Regions from separate parts of the Solibacillus ferritrahens genome, predicted to be linked through region 2. Evidence: riboswitches for the same ligand, from Rfam matches in the RefSeq annotation. Region 2 holds a riboswitch; the other holds the start of a gene.
What was found. A riboswitch is a leader RNA that binds a small molecule or an ion and turns the genes downstream of it on or off. The one in region 2 is predicted to bind FMN.
Positions count from the first base shown of each region.

Region 1: another riboswitch for FMN. It lies ahead of SNE38_RS10680 (ECF transporter S component); the one in region 2 lies ahead of ribE (riboflavin synthase).

Region 1 is NZ_JAXCLE010000009.1:89,367-97,538, forward strand. It holds gene SNE38_RS10665 (ATP-binding protein) at 1-179, shown strand, start outside; gene SNE38_RS10670 (RNA polymerase sigma factor SigX) at 324-857, shown strand; gene SNE38_RS10675 (hypothetical protein) at 854-2,065, shown strand; FMN riboswitch at 2,174-2,348, shown strand; gene SNE38_RS10680 (ECF transporter S component) at 2,594-3,169, shown strand; gene brnQ (branched-chain amino acid transport system II carrier protein) at 3,394-4,740, shown strand; gene SNE38_RS10690 (YitT family protein) at 4,794-5,654, opposite strand; gene SNE38_RS10695 (S-layer homology domain-containing protein) at 6,013-7,470, opposite strand.
Region 2 is NZ_JAXCLE010000006.1:94,486-102,657, forward strand. It holds gene SNE38_RS07835 (hypothetical protein) at 1-45, shown strand, start outside; gene SNE38_RS07840 (transcription initiation factor TFIIIB) at 169-372, opposite strand; gene SNE38_RS07845 (VC0807 family protein) at 393-1,082, opposite strand; gene SNE38_RS07850 (transglutaminase-like domain-containing protein) at 1,181-2,374, opposite strand; FMN riboswitch at 2,573-2,707, shown strand; FMN riboswitch at 2,808-2,941, shown strand; gene ribE (riboflavin synthase) at 3,062-3,697, shown strand; gene ribB (3,4-dihydroxy-2-butanone-4-phosphate synthase) at 3,712-4,323, shown strand; gene ribH (6,7-dimethyl-8-ribityllumazine synthase) at 4,339-4,803, shown strand; gene SNE38_RS07870 (hypothetical protein) at 5,445-5,690, opposite strand; gene SNE38_RS07875 (ArsR/SmtB family transcription factor) at 6,219-6,521, shown strand; gene SNE38_RS07880 (arsenic transporter) at 6,509-7,798, shown strand; gene arsC (arsenate reductase (thioredoxin)) at 7,819-8,172, shown strand, end outside.

The DNA.
Region 1 (8,172 bases), on a different contig from region 2:
TACCTTATGTATTTGAACGCTTTTATAAAGCGGATAAAGCACGGACGCGTTCAAAAGGTGGAACAGGCTTAGGGTTAGCGATTACAAAAAATATAGTAGAAGCGCATAACGGTACGATTTCTGTGGATAGTGTGGAACAGCAAGGAACAACCTTTACATTTTATTTACCATTAAATTAACAAAATCGTAGTAGGAAAAGTTTATCATTTTGTTCTCAAAGTGGTAAACTTTTATTTTTAACAAGTTAATTCATAATTATATTCCATGGTATTGTAACTTTTACTGTTTGAAAACGACAAATAATTAGAACGGAGGTGGGATGGGTGCAACAGTCCATTTTCCATCGATTATACGATATGTATCATCAGGATGTTTTTAATTTTCTTTTTTATTTAGTGAAAAACCGGACAGCGGCGGAGGATCTTTCTCATGAAGTGTACGTACGTGTACTGAAATCGTATGAACGTTTTGAAGGGAAAAGCTCTGAAAAAACGTGGCTTTTCTCAATTGCGAAAAATGTGGCAATTGATTATTTCAGAAAAAAACAGGTTCGGGATAAGCATGCATTTACCGCATTTGATTGGGAAACGGAGCAGCTTGTAAGCCCCGTACCTTCACCAGAACAGTCTATGGAATTAAACGATGAACTAAGTCGATTACTGCTTGCATTGGAACGATGCTCGGGGGATCAGAAAATGGTGATTATTATGCGCTATCTTCAGGAACTTACGATACAGGAAACGGCTGATATATTAGGATGGACCACAGGTAAGGTTAAAACGACACAGCACCGGGCATTAAAAAATTTAAGACAGCTATTGGAAGCACAAGATGGAAAGGAGGCGAATTCATTATGAAAAAGGAGCGTTGGGATGAGGAAAACCTGGAACAACTCCTAAAACAGGCCCCGAAAGTAACCGATCATCGAACAAAGGATGAAATATTCAATCGTTTAAAGGATGATGGAGCATTTAATGAACAGCCGCCTCAAATACAACAGCCTAATCAAAAAGGGATTCGCTGGGCACCGCTTCTAGTATCGATCGCATCCTTATTTATTATAGTTTTGATTGGTGCACAGTTTTTAGGGAATGATCAGTCCATCTCGATGGAACAGAATACATTTGATATGGCAACTACAGAATCGGAAGAAAGCGCCAAAATGAGTAGGACCGAGGATGTAAGTGACCCATCGACAATTTCTAATTTTTCATTGGATGCACAAGCTGAACAGACGTTAATTTATGAAAGCCAGCTTGAAGGAGTAACATTATTTAAAATTGGTCTTGCTGGTGATGATGCAGAAAGCGTTCCTGTCAGTATATTAATACCTAATGAAGTTGTGGTAGATAAGCTTGGGACCGATAACCCGACAACATTGGAGCTTTATAAAACCTTTAGTCCATTACTCGATGAACATATGATGGGGTTTAATGAGTATCACCCGTTAAAAGGCGAATTGCGTGAAGAGGGAGATAAGCTTATTCACACATTACCTGATGACCACGGATATGATACAAGTTCTGCTACACTATCTAATTATTTCGGTTCCCTTGTGGATACATTCGGAAATTCGTACGAAGAGGTACAAATTGAAGATGCAAAAGGGGAAGTCGTTTATTTTGATTATGTTGGTGAAACGGCACAGTCTTTTCAATTGAAAGGGGAGCAGACACAATACAATTATTTTATGTATCAAATGAGGGATGGGGCAGTTTATTTAAGTCCTAATTTTCGTATGACCTTTCCTAACGTGACTGAGGCGATCGATAATATGACGACGGAAGCAAACGATATATATCGTACTGTCATTTTACCTGGAATTTCATTAAAAGTAGAGGATGAAGGGGATATCGTTACTGTAACATTCGAACAAGCACTTGATTTGGAACAATATGATGCTGCCCAAGCAATGCGTATGATAGAAGGATTAATTTTAACGGCAGCAAGTTTTGATAAACAAATTAAATTTGAAAAAATTGTGCAAGAAAATTGGAGTGGTTTTGACTTCACGAAGCCTTTAGAGAAGCCAATCGCGGGGAACCTATTGTTCTATAACTTTTAAATAAAACAAATGAATTTACTCGGAATTGTAAGCAATGGTCTTTACAATTCCGTTTTTATATATATAATAGAAATTGTAACAAGAATTTTGTTGCACAATTTCATATTGATTCATCTTCGGGGCAGGGTGTAATTCCCGACCGGCGGTAATTAAAGTTGTAGCCTCTGACCATTTACTTGGAGGACGTTACAGTAAACTTTTCGAGCCCGCGAGCCACTTTTTGTGTGCAGGATTTGGTGCGATTCCAAAGCCGACAGTATAGTCTGGATGGGAGAAGGTGAAGGTACGGTCGTCATTTTATGAAAATGTCGTGCTTTTGTAGTACCGTTAATAATTTCCTTAACTATGAGCGGAATGTCTTTCGTATACATATTTTTAAGGGGATTTACTACAAAATGCATAAGTAGACTTTTATTTAAGTGTGCCTATTTCTCCCTTATGCTCTTTTTTGCATAAGGGTTTTTTCATGAATGATTTGATACGTCCTTTCTTCTTGCGAGATGGAATCAGCAAAGAGGAGAGATTTCTATGCAAAAGAGAAGTTTGAAGTTACGGTCATTCGTAACAATCGCTATGCTAAGTGGGATTTCATTTATATTAATGCTACTGAATTTCCCATTACCTTGGTTTCCTGTATTTTTGCAGATTGATTTTAGTGATGTACCTGCATTAATAGCGGCGATTACGATGGGACCTGTCGCAGGTATTCTTGTTGAATTGGTTAAGAATGTACTTGATTGGATTTATACGGGAGCTCCAGAAGGAATTCCGGTAGGTCACATGGCAAACTTTGCAACAGGCGTATTATTCATTTTACCAGCTTACTATATTTACAAAAAATTCCCTTCTGCAAAAGGGTTAATTTCTGGCTTAGTTGTTTCGACGGTTGTAATGTCGTTGGGGATGGCTGTATTAAATTACGTAGCGTTCCTACCACTATATACGTATTTACTGGGCTTTGAATATGATATGTATGAAACGATAGTATTGGGTATTTTACCGTTTAATATAGTTAAAGGAATTATGATGCTAGTTGTCGTGACGATGATTTACCGTTCGATGCGTGTATGGATTGAACAACAGCGCCGACAATATTTAGCTTAACTAAATAAAAGCACAAGGAGTTATGTCATAAAGGATTGTTTTTATGACATAACTCCTTTTTATTTGCTGGAAGATTGTTAGTTTATGTGTCTTAAGTTATATGGAAATAATTATTACTATTGTAATCATAGTAATTCACTGTTATCATAATGTACATTGTTGTGAAAAATCTGGCTATTTCGTCAAAAGACCAACATTATATTACTTCTTTAGGAGAGATGACGATGGAGAAAAAAATACCATTTTCAACATACGCAGTAATCGGGACGATGCTGTTCGGTATGTTTTTTGGTGCGGGTAATTTAATTTTCCCGATACAAATGGGCCAGTTAGCAGGTACGAATTATTGGCTGGCGTTAATTGGTTTTTTAATAACGGCAATAGGGCTGCCGTTTTTAGGTATTCTTGCAATTGGCCTTTCTGGAAGTAACGGATTGCGTGATTTAGCGAGTAAAGTACACCCAGTATTTGGTTTATTATTTGCATTGGCATTATATTTAACTATTGGACCATTTTTTGCTATTCCGCGTACTGCAACGGTACCTTTTGTAGTTGGATTTGAACCTTTTATCGATCCGTCTCAAATAACATTATGGCTAGCTGTATTTAGCTTTGTATTTTTTGCTATCGTATTTTATTTTTCATTAAATCCAGCGAAAATTATGGATATTATCGGGAAATACTTAACACCGGCATTCTTGATTTTTCTGTTTGTTTTAATCGGGATCAGTTTATTTTCGCCAATGGGTGATTTTGTAGAGCCTGTTGGGGCATATATAAATGATGCGTTTATGACAGGGTTTAAAGAAGGTTACAATACGATGGACGCGCTGGCTTCACTTGCATTCGGTATTGTAGTTATTCATGCGATTAAGCGAACGGGTGTTACCGATAAAAAAGATATTGCAAAAGCGACTTGGAAATCGGGTATTTTTGCGATGGCTTTAATGATGCTTATATATGGTCTCATTACTTATATGGGTTCATCAAGTGTAACGGCGATTGGAACTTATGAGAATGGTGGTCAAATTTTCGCAGCTGTAGCGGATTATTACTTTGGTTCGTACGGGGCAATTTTACTCGCTATTATTATTGTGTTGGCATGCTTGAAAACAAGTATTGGGTTAATTACATCGTGTAGTGAATTTTTCCATGAAGTATTTCCGAAAGTGAGCTATAAAGCATTTGTTGTACTGCTGTGTCTTGTATCGTTCGTTATTGCGAATGTCGGATTAACAAATATTATTACATATGCAGTACCGGTGTTAATGTTCTTATATCCTTTGGCAATTGTCTTAATTATTTTAGCGCTTTTCGGACCGTTGTTTGGTTATAAACAATCAGTTTTTGCGACAGCTATTTTATTTACATTCTTTATTAGTGTTATCGATGGCTACAATGCATTAATCGAAAGTGTCCCAGCGTTTAAAGGAAACTTATTATCATCAATTTCAGCTGTATATATGGATTATTTACCACTTTATACAATCGGTTTAGGTTGGATTGTTCCAGCGTTAATTGGAGCAGTTATCGGATTGTGTATTCCGTATAGTATTAACAAAAAAAGTTGAATAGAAATGGGTGTGTAAAAGTTGAAAATCTTTTACACACCCATTTTTCGTTTCTAATGTACATTTTGTTTTTTGAAGCTGCCACCTTTTACTTCTACAACTTCATAAACAGTGACAAAAGCATTAGGGTCAATTTCACGAATGATAATTTTCATCTTACTTTCTTCCATTCGATTAATTACACATGTAATTTCTTTAAACTCTTGGTTGGAATAAGCGCCGTATACGGTATTAAAAGTAGCGCTACGTCCTAAACGATCTCGGATTGTCTCCACCATATTTACAGGTTCGCTTGTAATAATTTTATACGTTTTAGAACCGCTTAACCCTTCCTCGACAACGATAATAACCTTCGACGCGATATAGTAGGCAATTGCTGATAATAAAGCACCCTTAAAGCCGAACACAAACGAAACAATAATGAAGACGAAAAAGTTTAAAAATAAAATTAAATCACTCGTACTAAACGGGAGCTTTCTAGAAAGTAATACTGCAAGCATATCAATACCATCCAATGCACCACCATTACGTAGTGCCAGCCCCATACCGATACCTAAAATAATCCCGCCAACAACGGTAATCAATAACGCGTCCCCGGTCACGATTGTCGGGACATGGTGCATAAGGGATGTACCAATTGCTAAAGAAGCAATTCCGAGAATAGAATTGATTGCAAAGGTTTTACCGATTTGTTTATAACCTAAGTAAACGAATGGAATATTAAGTAAAGCAATTAACATACCTAAAGGTAATGGTGTTAATTGTGAAATTACGATACTAATCCCTGTAATTCCTCCATCGGAAACGTTATTTGGAATTAATACGGATTCTAAACCGTAAGCGGCGATAAAACCTCCGATAATAACAATGATTTTTTGTCCGATAGACTTTGCGATGTTTTTTTGCTTTGACATAAATCTCCTCCTCAAATATATCGTAATAATTATACATGAATAATACTACGATTTCTTTTCAACACTATAATAATTTGAAATTTTGTGATTAAACCAGATAATTTCTCAATTTTATATTTCAAGGATTCTTGAATTTCATATTTCCATTTTCATGAAATTTAAAAGGAAATCAGCAGTGGGGTTATATATAAAAGTATTTTAACCTTTAATTTGGATAATTTACCGATGTCATAAAATTTTTATGTCTGAATTCGTTGGTTGTATTATATTATTTATCTGAACGAGCTGGATTTAGTGAATAAAAAAGCTATCTGGAAAAAATGCTTTTTCCAGATAGCTTTTATTAAAGAATTGGAGTTTATTGACCCGCTGAATCTAATGCGTCTAAATCTTCAATTGGTTTTGCGTTTTTCAGTACTTCGGCAGGGATTGTAATTGTTGTTGCTGCATTGAAGTCTGAATATTTTATTGTTGATTTACTTTCAATATCCATAACAACACCTTCAATATTTATGCCCATTCCGAAGTCCATTACCATTTCTTCGATGTCAAAAGTTTTTTTGTTAATTTTAATTTCATAGTTGAAATTACCGAACTTCATGTTTTTCATTTCAGCTAGAACTTCTTCATCCAATCCTAAGTTCATAGCAGATAACTGCTCTTCAACTAACGCGGTAAATTTATCACCAGCTCCTGTTAATTTTAAAGTATAGTAATCTTCATTTTCTTGAATTGTGAAATGAGTAGCAAATTGTTGTAGCATTTTTAATTGATCCGCTGCATTAATTTGTGTGCCGGATTGAGCTAATAACTCCTCATACATATCTGAAGGGAATTTCATCCAAGATTTTGTCGTTCCTTCGTACAAATACATGCCATCTTTTTCAGTCATATACATTTTCAATGGCATTTCAATAGATTTTCCTGTCGTTGGATCAACCGTAGAGATTGTACCATCAGCAAAGAACTGCATAGGTTTGTTGACAATCGACATATCCATTTTTGTGTTAGTATCGATTTTAATTTGTTCTTCGCCTTCTTCGATTTCCATCGATTGTGTCATTGTCATTGTAGCCTTCATGCTAGTTGTAGTTTGCTGTTTTTCAATAGCCTTTGTAAAAACAGTTTCTAATAGCGCTGTATCTTGAGAAGTTGTTGAAGGTTGTTCTTCTTTTGGTTCAGTTGGCTCAACAGTTTCTGTATCTTCTTCTATAAGTTCGTTCATTACATTGAAAATAACAGTTGCTAGCTGACCGCGTGTAATAGAGTTCTCAACACCAAATTCCGTGTCACTTACACCGTTTATAATACCATATTCATATAATGCTGATACGTAATAATAGTATTCATTGTCTTCTGGTACATCATCAAATGAGCTACCCTCTTCAGCTTCTAATTCTAATACTTGTGCAAGCATATAGGCGAATTCGCCACGTGTAATTGTTTCGTTTGGCTCGACTGTGTTATCTTCATAAATTTCGATTGCATCAAACGCTGCTAATGCTGCAATAGGACCGTAATATTGGTGGGATACTGGGATGTCTGCGAATTTCGGATTTACTACGTTTTTTGTATCAAGACCAAGTGCACCAGCAAGCATTTTCGCTGCTTGTCCACGTGTCACATCCTGAGCTGGTTTATATGTGCCATCTGAATAACCGCTAATAATTCCAGCTGCATGTAATTCTGTGATTGCCTTAAAATGTGCGTTATTCTCAGTCACATCTGTAAAAGCACCTGATGCTGAAGCTGGAGCTACCGCTACTGCAGTCGCTGCTAATGAGGCAACTGCTACTGTGTAAAATTTCTTTTTCATATTCATATATCCTCCTAGAATCTATTGTGCCTCAGCCGAACTACACATAAATTATGCATAAGCTGCTAAAGGCTTTATCTAAATTCATTTGCTGTTTTGAGCAGCAAGCGAATTCGAAACAAAGTAAGTCGTAAACGTCAGGAAAGATAAATATCTCTCAAACTTCAGTGACGGTCCGATTTGGTTGTTTTATATAGTTGAAAGGAGAAGGGATGTACTGTTTTCAGCTATCCTCTTCTTTTACTTATTCAGTCGAAATCCACTATAAAGTATTTTACATAATTTTTTCAAATAAATCCATAATTATCTAATTTTTATCTTTTAAGTATCTGCTGATAAAGAAATAAGAAAATTAAATATGAAGTTCATTCAATAACGAGGAACTATAGTCAGAATTACATAGGCGCTTTGTATAGCTGCGTAATTCGGTTGGGGAATCATGTAATCCTAACGGAAATTAGATTTTTAAAGAGTGACCCGCTTATTGAATAGGTATCCAAAATTGCCGTACTGTTAATTATTCTATTATATCGGCGCTATTGTATTACTAATTAATGGTAATTTACATCAAGTTCACATAAATGAGTGAATATTCGAATTCTGAGATTAATTTGTTCTAATATTCATATGTTAGTTTTTATAACATTGAATTGACAAAGTACCTAACATTGATTTAAAGTTAAATCAAGAAAGGGAGGCGAG
Region 2 (8,172 bases):
GCACCACTATACTTGATTGCTAAATTTTTTGAGTGGCTTTTCTAAATGTCTTATATATAGAACTTTGAAAGGATTTAAATTCTAGCATAAGAAAAAAATATCCATTTTCTTTAGGGAAATGGATATTTTTCGGTTAGAGCATAAATTAAAGACCATCCGCCTATAAAATTAATACGTGTCCTTAAACCGTTTTGGCTTTTTAACATAGCCTTCAATTACGAACCCGCACTCCGTACAAATAATGTATTCAACCTTGGACCCGAACCCTAATTTATTGACGACGGACATGACGCTATAGCCATTGTGCTGACCTTTTCCTAAATCCGTCGAACCGCATTTTGGACATTCACTTACCTTTGTAGAATCGATCAATTTCTTCACTCCTCGTTTTGCTATACTGATTCCGTTACTACTTCCGAACTTTGTGTCTCCGGTTGCTTGTTTTCATGTGATTGTTTCGTATGTTTTTGCACAACGTTATTAATATTAAAGAAAAGTCCCATTACAATAATGGAAAATATCCAGCCCGCTACTTTTTTATAGATAAGCATGTCCCCATATCCATCGATACCATATTTATTTAGCAGAAACGCCGTTAAACCTGCCATAAAGAGACCCCGAATAATAAACACCGCTTGGATGATTTGAAACCATTTGAAAATGCCCTTTTGAAAAAATAAAGTTTTGCTGTCTTTTCTGTCATAGCCCTGTAAATAGGCAAAATCGACCGCGATATATAATGAAAAAGGCTGCTTTACGATGAATAGAATACAGTATAAAAAAGTATAAAAGAGACTTAAATAAATGCCATTTATAATCATTTGCTCTGCTGAACCTGACAGTAAATCGACCGTTGTGCCAATTAACAGCGAACCTAAAATAAATATTCCTGTTATATTAAACTGTCTATCAAAAATAAAGCGGTAAAGGGTATAAACAATACCAGGAACGGTTGAAAGCAGCATCGCAACATAATCCCCTAAAGGTTCCCTACCAAAATTCCAAATAATATAGGGTAATGCCGCATAAAATAGCAGCTCAAGTAAAATAGAATTTTTATTCGACTGTGGTTTTTTTGCCATAGAATCCTCCAATATAACAATATAAATACAATTATAAACTGAATTTACATAAAATGGATTACGTTATTTCTTAAAGAATTAATATAAAAAAGTAATTGTTAGACTAACTTGATTACATTTGACATGAAGAATAATAAAAAGTACAGCGTAACAAATGTGAACAATAGGATTCTTTCTTTTCTGGCAATATATGAAATACACGTAACAATAATTGATCCAGCTGCCAATGCAGAAACTAAAGGACTGCTTAACAGAAGGCTTAAGGTAAAGAAAACAAAGAAAGCTGCATAGGACCAGTTTTTTAGTTTTAAAAATACCCCTTGAGCACCTGTTTCGGTAATTTTCCATTTACCTAAATAGTTATGTTCGTTTTTATTAGGTTTTAGTGATAAATTCTCTTGATCAAACTGCATGTATACGGGCTGCAAATAAGGTGCACACCCATCTACTGCTTCATAACCCCAGTAAAAAGGTTCTCCATCAATTTGGAAAGACGCAATGGGCGGGTATGGCGAATTAACTATTGTTAGTTTATCCAGATCGTTATATTTAGGGGATAAATAGAGCTCTGCATCATAAGAAAAGACAACACGCTGTCCTTCTAATTGACCGAAGTATGCAGTCCATTTTAATGTACGGATATTACTAAACAAAAACTGGAATTTCTTCTTCTTTTGAAGTGATGCTAAACTGCAATCGACAGGAACCCAGCCTGCCTGTTCATCATAAAGTTCATTCCACACATGAGCTCCCATCTTACCATTAGCCCAACTACCGATAAGCGTACGGCAAGGAATCCCGATGGAACGACATAGTGAAGAAAATAGAAAAGAATATTCTCCACAATCACCTTGCTTCGCTTGTAAAAAGGACTTTGTGCCACGTCCTTTAGGGGGATAAACATATTTATATTGAGTGACTGTATAATTAAAGATAGCCTTCGCTTTTTCCATTGTCGTTACAGCCCCAGCCGTTATTTCATGTGCTAGATTCCTCATCTGTTCATCCACAACAACGAGTGTACCGCTGCGCAAATAAAATGCCTTTTCCTTATCCGTAAGCATTTTTTGTTCATTTTGTTTATACGTATCGATAGAATAATTCATTTGAAACTGTTCATTTTCTTTTAAAGTAAAATAAAAGAGTTCATTATTGCCGTCATCAATTGTTTTTTCTTCAGGGGAATGAGTACAAGTCACGTCAGGGTGATCCATCGGTAAAGTAGTCCATATCCTTGTTATGCCTTTATTTGAGTTGTGATACGAATATGCTATATTGACAATATTTTTCATTATAGACACCTTTTCTTTTAATGGTTTTTAAATATTCTGGATATTTGTATATACGGAAAATACTTATAAAAGTTTCAATGTATTTAATTTTATAAGATCAAGTAAAGGTAAAAGGAATGAGAAAGAGGGTAGCAAGAAGGTGCGAATTTACTATTAGTTTTCTGATTTATCTATGTTACAATAATTTTCAAATAAAATAATTTCCTTCGGGGTCGGGTGAAATTCCCAATCGACGGTGATGAGTTAATCTCTAAGCCCGTGAGCCGCTTTTTGTGTGCAGGATTTGGTGCAAGTCCAAAGCCGACAGTATAGTCTGGATGGGAGAAGGAATAGCCACGCATTTTTTAAAAATTTGATTTAAAATGTGCTTTTTTGCTATACACTTTTCCCGTCGCACCAAGTGACGGGATTTTTTTATTGATAATTTTATATGAATTTCCTTCGGGGTCGGGTGAAATTCCCAATCGACGGTGATGAGTTTAACTCTAAGCCCGTGAGCCACTTTTGTGTGCAGGATTTGGTGCAAGTCCAAAGCCGACAGTATAGTCTGGATGGGAGAAGGAAGCAATGTCATTCGCTTTTTGAAATTTGTGTTCAAAAGGCTTATTTGATGCTGCTAAATTTCCCTCTCATCGAACTCCGAATTCAATCGGGGTTCTTTTTTAATTTTAAAAAGAGGTGAGTAGGATGTTTACAGGAATTATTGAAGAGTTAGGAACTGTGGAGAAGATTAGTCAGTCCACACAAACGATGGAATTATCCATTCGAGCAAGTAAAATTTTAGAAGATGTAAAACTCGGAGACAGCATTGCGGTGAACGGTGTTTGTTTAACAGTGAAAAAATTTTCGTCCAATTCATTTTTGGCAGATGTGATGCCTGAAACTGTTAAAGCAACAAGCCTGAAACAATTAACTGTTGGTATGCATGTCAATTTGGAACGGGCAATGCTGGCGAACGGTCGATTTGGCGGACATATCGTATCAGGCCATGTTGATGGTGTTGCAATCATACAGCGGAAAAGACCTGTTGCTAATGCGGTCTATGTGGATTTAGCGATGGACCGTACTTTAATTGCACAGTGTATCGAAAAAGGTTCTATAACAGTCGATGGCATAAGCTTAACGATTTTTAATGTGTCAGATACACTCGTTACCATTTCCTTAATCCCCCATACTTACGAACAGACCGTGTTGGGCTATAAAAAGGCTGGGGATGTTGTGAATATTGAAACAGATTTGATCGGGAAATATGTGAAAAAGCATTTACAAAATCAAACGATAAATACGATTACACAAGATTTTCTGCAACGTACAGGGTTTTAAAGGAGTGGGAAAAGATGAATACGATTGACGAAGCAATTCAAGCATTAAAAAATGGTGAAATTATTATTGTATCTGATGATGAAAATCGAGAGAATGAAGGAGATTTTCTCGTTTTAGGAGAATTTGCAACACCGGAAAATATCAACTTTATGGCACTTCATGGTAGGGGATTAATATGTACACCTATTTCTCTAGCCATCGCTGAAAAACTTTGTCTTCACCCAATGGTCCAGAGTAATACAGATACATATCAAACGGCTTTTACGATTAGTATCGATCATATTAACACAACGACAGGAATCAGTGCATTTGAACGTTCAGCAACGATATTGGCATTACTTGAACCAGCAGCGAAGCCGGAACATTTCCACCGTCCTGGGCATGTTTTTCCGCTTATCGCAAAAGAAGGCGGGGTAATAGAGCGCCGCGGTCATACAGAGGCAGGGGTAGATCTTGCAAAATTATGCGGGTCGATGGAAGCGGCGGTCATATGCGAAATTATGAATGAAGATGGTTCGATGGCGCGGATGCCGCAGCTTGAAAGACTCGCACTAAAACATCAGCTGAAATTTATTACGATAGAAGATTTAGTTCAATATATAAAAATAAACACAATGGTTGTATAAGAAGGAGCATATGAAATGGGAAAAACATTTGAAGCGCAATTAGTAGGTACAGATTTAAAAATCGGAATCGTTGTCGGCCGGTTCAATGAATTTATTAATGATAAATTATTAAGCGGTGCAATCGATGGATTAAAAAGACACGGTGTAAATGAAGATAATATTGATACTGCCTGGGTACCGGGTGCATTTGAAGTACCCTTTATTGCAAAGAAAATGGCAGAAGCCAATAAGTATGATGCAGTAATCGGCTTAGGTACAGTCATTCGCGGATCAACAACACATTATGATTATGTATGCAATGAAGCAGCTAAAGGAATTGCCAAAGCGGGCTTGGATACAGGGGTACCGGTTATTTTCGGGATTGTCACAACTGAAAATATCGAGCAGGCGATTGAGCGCGCAGGGACAAAAGCAGGGAATAAAGGCTATGACAGTGCGATGTCAGCTATAGAAATGGCGAATTTAAATAAGTTGTTTTAGATGTTGTTATGTGTCATACCAAGGCATAATGATTAAAAAAGGCTTTCCGAAATCGTATCTTTTCGGAAAGCCTTTTTCGTGCATACGCAAATTTGATTTGGAAACATTATTTAGAATGATTCTGTATGCTTTATCAATCTTTAATTGGACGCTTAGACAACAATAAATTGATTATGAAACCACTGATAGTAAATATAATCATCCCTATCAACACCTTTACTAATGATACCTCGATATCCACAATATGATCAGTCTCCTGTGTTATTTCAAGTACTGTCCACCAGTTATCGATTGAGGATTCATATATGGCAAAGTATAACCATATTAAAAAACAGAAATATACAAATATAAAAATCCCCATTTTTCTATTCATAACACACCTCCTATACAACTTTTCGCAAATTCAGAGTGTTATACCTTTTTAATCTTTCTGATATTATTCGTGTTTTAAGAAAAACGTTTTCAAATGCAAGTTTGGGGAATCTAAAGTCGATCTTCAACAATCGGGCGCTTTCCTTGAATAAGGAAAGGCCCTTTTCTTTCACTTCCGTTTGTATAATCAGCATTGGAATATAATAGATCCTTATTTATAAATTTCTAGCAGTGTTTTTCATTGCCAAATGTTCGAAGAATGAATTTGTTTATTTATTTTTACCGGTTTTTTCATTGCCGTGTTTAAAGTTCCCTGTAATTTTAGCTAATAAAAGCTGTACTTCCATTATATTTTCTGCTGCATTTAATTTTTCTATAAGTTGCGCAGCCTTCCCATCCTTTACAATTTTGATTTGCTTGCCTTCAAAATAGATGATCACTGTCCCTTTTTTCGTTATTTGGTAATTGAATGGCTCTTCCCTTAATCTGTTGCGTTTATCTATTTCACTCACCATATTACCCCCTGTCGACAAAATAGCTTACAAGCCATTTTGTGAAAATATATCCTCTTTCGCAGGGATAATACTCTCTTTTTTATTGTTTAGTTTAAGTAGGGTGTATGTAGACCAAATATCTATGCTTATAATAACTGGAATTTTAGATTTAGTTGGTACATCATATTTTGTGTATCAAATTGTTTCAAAATTGGTTATTCATTAAGATATATAAATGCAGTTTCATACTAGTTAATAGAAGCTTTTCAGTTATTAAATTAAAGGGCGCGATTCTTCAATAAGAAGGTCGCGTTTTCCGTTAAAGGACCATATTGTTGAATAACACTCATTTATAGTTTCCAAACACATATAGGTATGGAAATTTGAATTCTCAATAAGTTCAAAAATATTTTTAAGAACATTTTATTTATTGTCACCTTCTTAGTTGAAGGTGACAATTTTATTTTTATTACATAAGTATTTACTTATATTGAAAGAAATGATACGTTATATAAGTAAATACTTATGTAAAAGATTGGAGGGGTCGTTTTGGATTTATTAGAACAACAACTAAAAGCATTGGCAGATAAAAATCGTCTTACGCTTTTAGCATGCATGAAAAATGGTGAGGTATGTGTTTGTGATTTTGTTGAAGTGCTTGGCATTTCGCAACCTGCTGTTAGTCAACAGTTAAAAAAATTAAAAGATGCAGGTATTATTTTAGAAAGAAAAAAGGGGACGTGGAAATATTACCGAATTGCAGAGCAACTTTCCCCTATTGTAGAAGCTGTCATTAACCAACTAGAAGCTGATGATGGGTGTCGTTGTGGAGGAAATACATGTTCTTGTTAGCAAGCATTCTCTTTATCACAACATTAATTTTCGTTATTTGGCAGCCTAGGGGACTGAATATTGGTTGGTCTGCCATAGCTGGCGCTGTAATGGCATTACTTCTTGGTGTTGTTGATTTTTCTGATGTTGGCTCAGTAATTAACATAACATGGAATGCTACGCTCTCATTTATAGCTATTATCTTAATCTCATTGATTTTAGATGAAATTGGTTTATTTGAGTGGGCTGCCTTACATATGGCGCGTGCAGCAAAAGGCAGTGGCATCAAAATGTTTGTTTATGTTAGCTTACTTGGCGCTATTGTAGCAGCATTGTTTGCTAATGATGGGGCTGCACTGATTTTAACGCCGATCGTATTAGCGATGGTTCGTAACTTACAATTCAGTGAGAAAATGATTTTCCCGTTTATTATGGCAAGTGGCTTTATCGCTGACACAACCAGCTTACCTTTTGTCGTCAGTAATTTAGTAAACATTGTCTCTGCTGACTTCTTTAACATAGGCTTTATCGAATATGCTTCACGTATGTTTATTCCTAACTTATTCTCACTTGTGGCAACCATTGTTGTGCTACTCCTATATTTTAACAAGTCGATTCCACGGGCATATGACGAAGCAATGTTAAAAGAACCACGTCTTGCCATCAATGACATGAAACTATTTAAGTTATCTTGGTTCATCCTAGCAATATTAGTGATTGGTTATTTTTCAAGCGAATGGATTGGCGTACCCGTTTCACTAGTTGCAGGGGTAATTGCAATTTTCTTCTTAGTAATGGCACGTCGAAGTAAAGCTGTCGATACAAAAGCAGTTGTTAAAGGTGCTCCATGGAATATTGTTTTCTTCTCAATTGGTATGTATATTGTCGTTTACGGCTTAGGGAATGCAGGTTTGACATCTGTACTTGCTCGACTTATTGAATGGACAGCAGACCAAGGTTTATTTGTCGCAACGGTTGGTATGGGCTTTATTGCAGCTTTTCTATCATCTGTTATGAATAATATGCCGACTGTGATGGTCAATGCATTAGCAATTGCTGAAACGACTACCAATGGCACATTACGAGAAGCGCTCATTTATGCCAATGTTATTGGTTCTGACTTGGGACCAAAAATTACGCCTATCGGATCTCTTGCGACTCTTGTGTGGCTTTATGTACTTTCAGGAAAAGGCATTAAAATTTCATGGGGGACGTATTTCAAGACAGGGATTTTATTAACGATACCTATTTTACTGTTTACATTATTCGGTCTTTATATCACGCTTTATATTTTTTGAGGAATGGAGCCTTATTTTATATGAAAAACACGTTATATTTCTTATGTACCGGCAACTCATGCCGTTCACAAATGGCTGAAGGTTTTGCCAAAAAGTATTTACCTGATTGGAACATCAAAAGTGCTGGGATTGAAGCGCATGGATTAAATCCAAATGCTGTCAAAGCAATGGCTGAAAAAGGCATTGATATATCGAAACAAACTTCAGATATCATTGACCAAGAGATTTTAAATAACGCAACACTTGTTGTGACTCTGTGCGGTGATGCAGCCGACAAATGCCCAGTAACACCACCGCATGTAAAACGTGAACATTGGGGATTTGATGATCCTGCAAAGGCGAGTGGAACTGAAAAAGAAAAATGGCTTGTATTT